DNA from 2 places in the Leucobacter sp. USHLN154 genome. Region 1 is predicted to be linked to the other one. Evidence: riboswitches for the same ligand, from Rfam matches in the RefSeq annotation. Region 1 holds a riboswitch; the other holds the start of a gene.
What was found. Region 1 has a riboswitch for thiamine pyrophosphate ahead of WFH23_RS13465 (ABC transporter substrate-binding protein). Riboswitches for the same ligand answer to the same signal wherever they lie in the genome.
Positions count from the first base shown of each region.

Region 2: another riboswitch for thiamine pyrophosphate. It lies ahead of WFH23_RS01685 (thiamine ABC transporter substrate-binding protein); the one in region 1 lies ahead of WFH23_RS13465 (ABC transporter substrate-binding protein).

Region 1 covers NZ_JBBCXF010000007.1:191,963-196,155, forward strand. Annotated here, with positions in the region: gene WFH23_RS13455 (NtaA/DmoA family FMN-dependent monooxygenase) at 6-1,313, opposite strand; gene WFH23_RS13460 (YkoF family thiamine/hydroxymethylpyrimidine-binding protein) at 1,310-2,011, opposite strand; TPP riboswitch at 2,072-2,181, shown strand; gene WFH23_RS13465 (ABC transporter substrate-binding protein) at 2,212-3,270, shown strand; gene WFH23_RS13470 (ABC transporter permease) at 3,279-4,115, shown strand; gene WFH23_RS13475 (ABC transporter ATP-binding protein) at 4,112-4,193, shown strand, end outside.
Region 2 covers NZ_JBBCXF010000001.1:359,104-363,296, forward strand. Annotated here, with positions in the region: gene WFH23_RS01680 (cell division protein PerM) at 1-1,712, shown strand, start outside; TPP riboswitch at 1,719-1,827, shown strand; gene WFH23_RS01685 (thiamine ABC transporter substrate-binding protein) at 1,821-2,906, shown strand; gene WFH23_RS01690 (ABC transporter permease) at 3,026-4,193, shown strand, end outside.

The sequences.
Region 1 (4,193 bases):
AGCTCTCAGCCGACGAGATGCTCGCGCAGCGTCGAGCCCGTGTAGGCGCTGCGGAAGACGCCGCGTCGCTGCAGCTCGGGAACCACGCCGTTCACGAAATCCTCGAACGACGAATGGTAGAGGGCTGGCATGATGATGAAACCGTCGGCGGCCTCGCTCTCGAAGAGGTGCTGCAGCTCGTCGGCGATCGTCGCGGGCGACCCCACCAGCTGCGGGTGCAGCTGGTTGAGGGCCTGCTCGATCGCGAGCTCGGCGACCGTCAAGCGACGCCGCTCGCTCACCGCTGCCAGCATGTCTTCGAACCCGGCGCTGCCGGTGGCGCCGCGGTGCGCGGCGAGTATCTCAGTCGCGGGAGCCGCGGGGTCGAGGGACTCGGCGTGCAGCAGCCGCTCGAGCTTCGCGAGCGCGCTCGGCAGGTCGATCTGCGCGACCAGCGCGGCGAGCTTCGCGTCAGCCTCCGCGTCGGTCCACCCCACGATCGGTTGCACGCCCTGCAGCACGCGAATGGCATCGGGATCACGACCGTGATCGACGCGGGCCCGGTCGCGGATCTCGGTGCGCAGCTCCCGCATGGCCTCGGGGGAGTCGCCGATCGCGAAGACGACCTCGGCCCAGCGCGCCGCGAAGGCCCTGCCGCGGGTCGAGGAGCCGGCCTGCATCAGCACCGGGTGGCCCTGCTGGCTCTGCGGCAGGGTGAGCGGACCACGCGAGAGCCCTTCGCCGACCCGATGCACGCGCGACGGGTCGGCGAAGACGCCTGCCGTCTGGTCGTGCACGAGCGCATCGGGCTCCCACGATTGCCACAGCTCGACGACGGTCTGCACGACTTCGTCGGCGTGGTCGTAGCGCTGGCCGGGCGCCGCGATGCCTGCATGACCGAGATTGCGCGCCTCGGCATCGGTCGTCGACGTCACGATATTCCATGCGGCTCGTCCGCCAGACAGGTGGTCGACGGAGAGCAGCTGACGGGCGATGGCGTACGCGGGCACGAAGCTCGTCGACACGGTCGCGCCGATGCCGATGCGCGACGTCACCCCGGCGACGAGCGCCGCCTTGGCGATCGGGTCGAGGTAGATCGCCCCCTTCCCGGCGGTGCGGAGGGTCGTGGCGTAGTCGCCGGCGCCGTCCTCCGGCACCGCGAGCGCGTCCGCGAAGAAGATCATGTCGAAGCAGCCGCGCTCGAGTGTGCGTCCGAGATCCGCCGTGAACGACCCGCTCAACCAGTCGGCGCGGCTGAGCGGATTGCGCCAGTTCTCGGCGTACTGGCTCGTGGGCGGATTCACCATGCCGACGAGGTGCATGCCCCGCTTCATGAGGCGCGCGACTCGGGCTCGGTCGCCGGAGGCGCGGCGGTGCCGACCACCGACGGGCTGTTGATGGAGACGGTGAGGTGCGTCACCACGTGCTGCACCTGCGCGCCGACTCCGATCCAGGCGTTCGCGGCCGTCTCGAGCACCGCGGAGAGGTCTCCGTCGAGCCGGGTCGCGTAGTGATCGGAGCCCGAGTAGACCCCCGACGCCTTCGCCTGATCGATCGCGGCATAGATCGGCGTCATGTGGTCGACTGGGGCGGCGGGCGCTGCGGCACTCGCGACCGCCGCAGGCGATGCGGATCCTGCGTCGAGCAGCGGATACAGCGACCAGTGCGCCCGAGCGCGAACGCCGCTCTCGGGGAGCGCGATCGGAGCGGCGGCGAGCGCGTGCACGCCGGGCGGAAGCGCGCACTGCAGTTCTCCCGGGCAGCCGCGGGAGAGCAGGATCGCGGCGGACAGATGCGCGCCGCTTCGCGCGGCCGCGGCGACGACGCTCTGCACGTAGGCGAGCACGCGCTGCTCGCCGCCGGTCACGAACGTGGAGATGTCATTCGTCTCGATGGTGAGGCCGGTGGTGTCGGCCGAGCCGAGTGCCCCCAGGATGATGCGCACGTAGTCCGAGTCGTAGACCGAGAGCGTGAAGCGCGCTCCAACGCCGTACTGCTCGGGAGTGGGCGTCGGATGCGTCGCTGAAGTCACGCCCCAACCCTAGGCGACGATCGCGTGCGTCGTGGAGCGGGTGGCGGGATGTTGCTAGGGTGAACCTCACACGGGAGTCCGGTAGGCCGGGCTGAGAGGAAAGTCCACAGCTTTCGACCGTCGAACCTGATCTGGATCATGCCAGCGCAGGGAGACACTCTACGAACCCGTGCCCGAACGAAACGGAAGGGCACGCATTCATGCGCCATCACACCCATACCCGCACCCTGACCCGCGCGGCCGCGCTGCTGTCGACGGCTGCGATCGCACTCGTCGGCTGCGCGAGCACCGCGGCGGCGCCGAACGGCGCGAGCGCCGGGGAGAACGCCGGCAGCACCCGGGTCACCTTCGCCCTCGACTGGGCGCCGAACACGAACCACATCGGCGTGTACGTCGCCGACGAGCTCGGGTACTTCGACGAGGCGGGACTCGACGTCGAGATACTGCCGTACGGCTCGACCCCGGCGACCCAGCTGGTCTCCGCCGGCGAAGCCGATTTCGGGATCGGCGGCCAGTCGACCGTTCAGGTGGCGCGCACCGCCGGGCTCGACCTCGTGTCGGTGTATCGCGTCACGCAGCGGGACTCGGGGCGTCTGGTCACTCTGGCGGATCGTGCTGACGTCGACCGCCCCGCCGATCTCGACGGCATGACGTTCGGCGGCTTCGGCTCACCGCTCTACAGCGCCCTCGCGCGCGCCACGATCGAGGGCGACGGCGGCGAGGGGTCGTTCGAGGAGGTGGTGCTCGACACGGGCGCCTACGAGGCGCTCTCGCAGGGCCGCATCGACTTCACGCTGTCGGTCGCGACGTGGGAGAATCTGCAGGCAGAGCTCGACGGCCACCCGTACCGCGAATTCGGGTATCAGGACTTCGGGGTGCCGGAGCAGCAGTCCACCGGCATCGTGTCGAGCGAGGCATATCTCGAAGCGCACCCGGAGGAGTCCCGCGCGTTCGTGCAGGCGGTCGCCCGCGGCTACGCGTACGCGGCCGAACAGCCCGACGCTGCGGCCGAACTGCTCATCGCGGCGAACCCCGACACCCTCGGCGCGGCCGACGAGCTCGTCCATGCCAGCGCCCGGCTGCTCGCCGAGGACTACCTCACCTCTCCCGAACGCGAGATCGGCGCGATCGACCCCGAGGCGTGGGACGCGTTCGGCGCGTTTCTCTTCGACGGCGGATTCCTGACCGACGCGGAGGGGCGGCCGCTCACGGAGCAACCCGACTGGAGCGAGTACGCCACCGACGCGTACCTGGGGTGAACACCCGCATGATGCGCAGTGTCCGACGGGGGCTCTTCGCAACCGGCGGTTCGTGGTCAGAACGACTCGCCCTCATCGCGGCGCCGACGATCGCGTTCCTGCTGCTGCTCGCCGCGTGGCAGGGAGTGGCCGCTGCGGGCCTCGTGCCCGCGGAGATGCTGCCAGCTCCGACGCGCGTGGTGAGCGCCGGTGCCGCCGAGCGCACCGCGCTCCTGCGGCACGCGATCCCGACGCTGATCGCGACCGTCGCGGGATTCGCCCTGTCGGTATCGGTCGCCTGGGTGACGGCGACCGTGCTCGACTTCTCGCGGATCCTGCGCAGCGCTCTGCTCCCACTGCTCGTCGTGAGCCAGACCCTGCCGCTCATCGCGCTCGCACCGCTCGTGGTGCTCTGGTTCGGCTTCGGCCTGCTCCCGAAGATCCTGCTCGTCGCTTTCGTCACATTCTTCCCGATGGTGGTCGGGCTGCTGCGCGGGTTCGCGGAGGCGGACCCGGAGGCCGAACGCCTGCTCGCATCGATGGGTGCGTCGCGGGCGACGGTGTTCCGCCTGGTCAGGCTCCCGGCGTCGACGGCTTCGTTCTTCTCGGCGTTGCGCATCTCGATCACCTATGCGGTGGTCGGCGCGATCTTCGCCGAGTACGCGGGAGCCGTCGCCGGCCTCGGCGTCTACATGCAGTCGGCGAAGAACGTCTTCCGCACCGACCTGGTGCTCGCCGCAGTCGGCGTCAGCACGCTGCTCACCCTGTGCCTGTTCGGCATCGTCGTACTCGCCGAGCGCGTGGTGGCGCCGTGGCTGCGCATCGAACAGGGACGGGATCGCACGCACCGGGGGACGCGATCGTGACGCTGCTCGAGGTCCGCGGCGTCGGCAAGTGCTTCGCCGATCAGGTCGTACTCGAAGACGTCTCCTTCGACGTCGACG
Region 2 (4,193 bases), on a different contig from region 1:
TGCACTTCTCGCTGTCAGCGGAGACGGCGCTCGGCCTGGGGCTCGCGCCGGAAGCGCTCAGCTTCACCCTGTCGCTCGTTCCTCTCGGCATCACGCTCATCTCGGTGCTGCTCGCACTGCGCGCGGGATGGCGGTTCGCCGGCCGTGGCGGGGTCGGCGCCATGGGCGTGCTCGGCGGCGCCGTCGGATTCGGGGCCGTCGCCCTCGCCGCAGCGGCACTCGCCGCGCCCCTGATCGAAGGCTCAGCGGTCCAGGCAGCGCTCAGCGCCGCCGCCGTGTACGGTGCCGCGTCGTGCGCGGCGTTCCTGGTGCGTGCCGGGCGCGACGGGCACCCGTGGTGGGAGTCGGGCGTGAGGATCGCGTTGCGCGGGCTCGAATACCTGGGGGTCCGGTTCGGAGCAGCATTGCCGAGCCGTGCGGCCGAGATGTTTCGTCTCGCGGCGGCAGCGTTCGCGCTGATGCTCGGTATCGCCGCGCTGGGCTTCGCCGTCGCTGTGGCGGTCGGCTATGCCGATGTCACGGCGCTGGCGCAGAGTCTGCAGCTCGATCCCATCGGGTCGCTCACATTGTTCCTCGCGCAACTGGCGCTCGTGCCGCTGGCGATCGTGTGGAGCCTCGCGTGGATGTCGGGAGCCGGCTTCGAGATCGGCGCCGGAAGCTCGGTCACCCCATTCGAAACGCTGCTCGGCCCGCTCCCAGCCTTGCCCATGCTCGGCGTGCTTCCCGACGGTTGGGGTGAGCGCGGGGCGCTGGCCCCGGGAGTACTGGTCATCGCCGCGCTCGCTCTCGGCGTGCTCTTCGCGCGCCGACCAGGGATGCGCCGGGCCTCGTGGCAGGCCGCCGTGTCGATCACGGTGCTCGCCGCGGTGCTGTCAGGACTCTCCGTCGCCGGCCTGAGCGCCCTTGCGCGCGGGTCGATGGGGCCGGATCGCCTCGCGTCGAACGGCCCCGACCCCTGGCTCACCGGGGGGCTCATCGCGCTCGAGGTGGGCGGGGGCCTGCTCATCGGCGTCATCGCGGGACGCTTTGACGCGGCGAAGTTCCGCGCCGCGCTGCCATCCGTCGTTCCAGCGGCGGTTGCGTCGGGCGGTCTGCTGCCTGGCCGAGCAGCAGCCGCAGACCCTGCTCCCGGTGCCGGCGTCGGTGCCGGTGCCGACGCCGGTGGCGACCGCGACGACGTCGACTTCGAGACGACGGTCGACGAGGCACTCGTCCTGGCCGCGGATCGAGATGCCGCCAGAGGACGGCGCGCTGTCGAAGACGCGACCGCCGACATGCACGAGATCGACGCGATGCGTACCGCAGGTGACGAAACCGACGCGTTCGACACTGCGGCCTTCGACGCCGAAGCATTCGGCACTGAGCCGACCCGTGCCGAGGCGAGCGACGGTCAAGAGTTCGGCACCGAGACGTTCGACACCGAGACCTTCGACACGGAGGCGTTCGATACCGAGGCGTTCGATACCGAGGCCTTCGTGCCGGCCGAACCGCTGCGTTCCGGCTCCGACGAGCCGACAGTCGATGATGCCTCGGACGAGGGCGAGGCGGAGTCACGACCCGACGCCCGTCGCGATTCCGACGAGCTGATCGACGAGGCGACACTCGTGCAGGCCTATTCGTGGGACGCGGAGGCGACGCCCAGCGACGACGCGGCGGAGGAGCCGAAGCCCGAACGTCGATCGGGTTGGCGGTGGCCGGGGCGAGGGCACTAGGGTAAGAGGGCAATCCACGGGAGTCCCGGCGCGCGGGGCTGAGAGGGAGCACGCGAGCTCCGACCGTTCACCTGATCTGGTTCATGCCAGCGGAGGAAGGACGCCTCAATGACGCCTACGCCCAATTCTCATCGTGTGCGGCACCGCGCACTGCCCGCGCTCGCGCTCGGGGCACTGCTCTGCCTCGGAGCGAGCGGATGCGCGAGCGGTGCGGGGCAAGCGCCGGATACGAAGACGGTGACGCTCGCCGTCCACGACTCGTTCCCGAACGATGATTTCGCTGCGGCCGCCAGCGCAGCGACCGGGTACGACGTACAGGTCGTCTCGGCCGGCGACGGGGGAGAGCTCACGAACAAGCTCGTACTCACCCAGGGTGCGCCCATCGCCGATGCGTTCTTCGGCGTCGACAACATCTTCGCCTCGCGTCTCATCGACAACGACGTGGTCGCCGACTACGCTCCAGCGCAGCTGCCCGAGGGCGCTGAGCAGTTCGCCGTCGACGGCGATCCGGCTTCCGGCCTCGTCGCCGTGGACCATGGCGCGACCTGCATCAATATCGACACCGCTTGGTTCGCGGATCAGGGGATCTCGGAGCCGCGAACCTACGACGACCTGGCGAAGCCGGAGTATCGCGATCTCACCGTGCTGCTCGACCCGACCGCTTCGTCGACGGGGGCCTCGTTCCTCGTCGGCACCGTCGCCGAATTCGGGGAGGACGGCTTCGCGGACTACTGGCAGCGGCTCGTCGACAATGGAGCGCGCATCGAGCAGGGGTGGAGCGACGCGTATTACGGTCAGTTCACCCAGGGCGGCGAAGCGGGTACGCGGCCGATCGTGGTCTCCTACGCTTCGTCTCCGGCCTTCACGGTCGACGAGGCTGGCACGGCGTCGAGCACTGCCGCGCTGCTCGACACGTGCACGCGGCAGGTCGAGTACGCAGGGGTGCTGAGGGGTGCTCAGAACGAGGCCGGCGCCGAGGCCGTGGTCGACTATCTCGTGTCGCAGGAGTTCCAGCAGACCATTCCGGACGCGATGTACATGAACCCCGTCGATGCGGCTGTGGAACTGCCCTCGGCATGGACGGAATTCGCGCCGTCGCCCGCGCCGGGGCGGACGCACGACCTCAGCTCCCGCGAGATCGAGTCGGGTCGCGAGGACTGGCTCAAAGCCCTGAGCGAGCAGATCGGCCTCTGATCATCCGCCCGACTGGCCGAGGCGCCCCACGTGCCGCTCTCGGCCCGTGGGGCGTTGCAGCGTGGACGCTGGCGGCGGCCCTGCCGCTCGCGTTCCTCGCCCTGTTCTTCGTTTGGCCGGTGTTCTCGCTCGTCGCGACAGGGTTCGTCGACGGGGGACGACTCGATCTGAGCGGTCTGCCAGAGGTGTTCGGCGCCGAACGCACCTGGCGGGTCATCGGCCAGACGTTCGCCCAAGCGGGGCTCGCGACTGCGCTCTCCCTCGCGCTCGGGGTGCCAGCCGCCTACGCGCTCTACCGTCTCGATTTTCGCGGCAAGCGGGTGCTGCAAGGGGTGCTCACGGTGCCGTTCGTGCTGCCCTCGGTGGTTGTCGGCGTCGCCTTCTCGGCGTTGCTCGGACCGGGAGGGCCGCTGGGATCGTGGGGGCTGGACCAGAGCTTCGCCGCGGTCGTACTCGCACTCGCATTTCCGAACGTCGGCGTCGTCGCCCGCATGGTCGGCGGGTTCTGGGCCCGCCTCGACGACACCTCCGAGCAGGCCGCGCGAGTGCTCGGCGCATCACGGGTGCGCGCCTGGTGCATCGTGACACTCCCCGCGCTCGGCCCCGCCATCGCGTCCGCCGCGGCGCTCGTGTTCCTCTTCTGCTCCACCTCGTTCGGCATCGTGCTCATTCTCGGCGGCACCGCCTTCGCGAACGTGGAGACGGAGATCTACCGGCTCACCGTTCAGTTCCTGGACCTCCGCGGCGCGGCGGTGCTGTCGATCGCCCAGTTCGCGATCGTGGCCGCCGCGCTCGCCGTGTCGGCGCAGTTGCGCCGCGCCGGAGAGCGCGCGGTCGTGCTGCGCGAGGAGCGGGGGCGCGGAACGCCTCCACGGCGAGTCGATGCTCCGGTGCTGACGCTGGTGGGGGCGACGCTGCTGCTGCTGCACGTGCTCCCGCTCACCGCTCTGGTGACGCGCTCGCTGAGGGACCGGGAAGGGAGGTGGACGCTGGCGAATTACGCCGCGCTCGCAGATCCGCCGGAAGCGCTGCCGATCGATGGCACGGTGCTCGAGGCCATCGGAGCCTCGCTCCGCATCGCCGCGGTGGCTGCCCTCATCGCTATCGTGCTCGGCATGCTGCTGGCCCTCGTCCTCTCCCGTCGCCCTCGCACCCGATCGCTCCGACGGGGCATCGAGGCCTTCGACGCGCTCGTGATGTTGCCGCTCGGCGTATCAGCAGTGACACTGGGCTTCGGTCTGCTCCTGACCATGAATCGGCCGCTCGGCATCGGGTTCGATCTGCGAA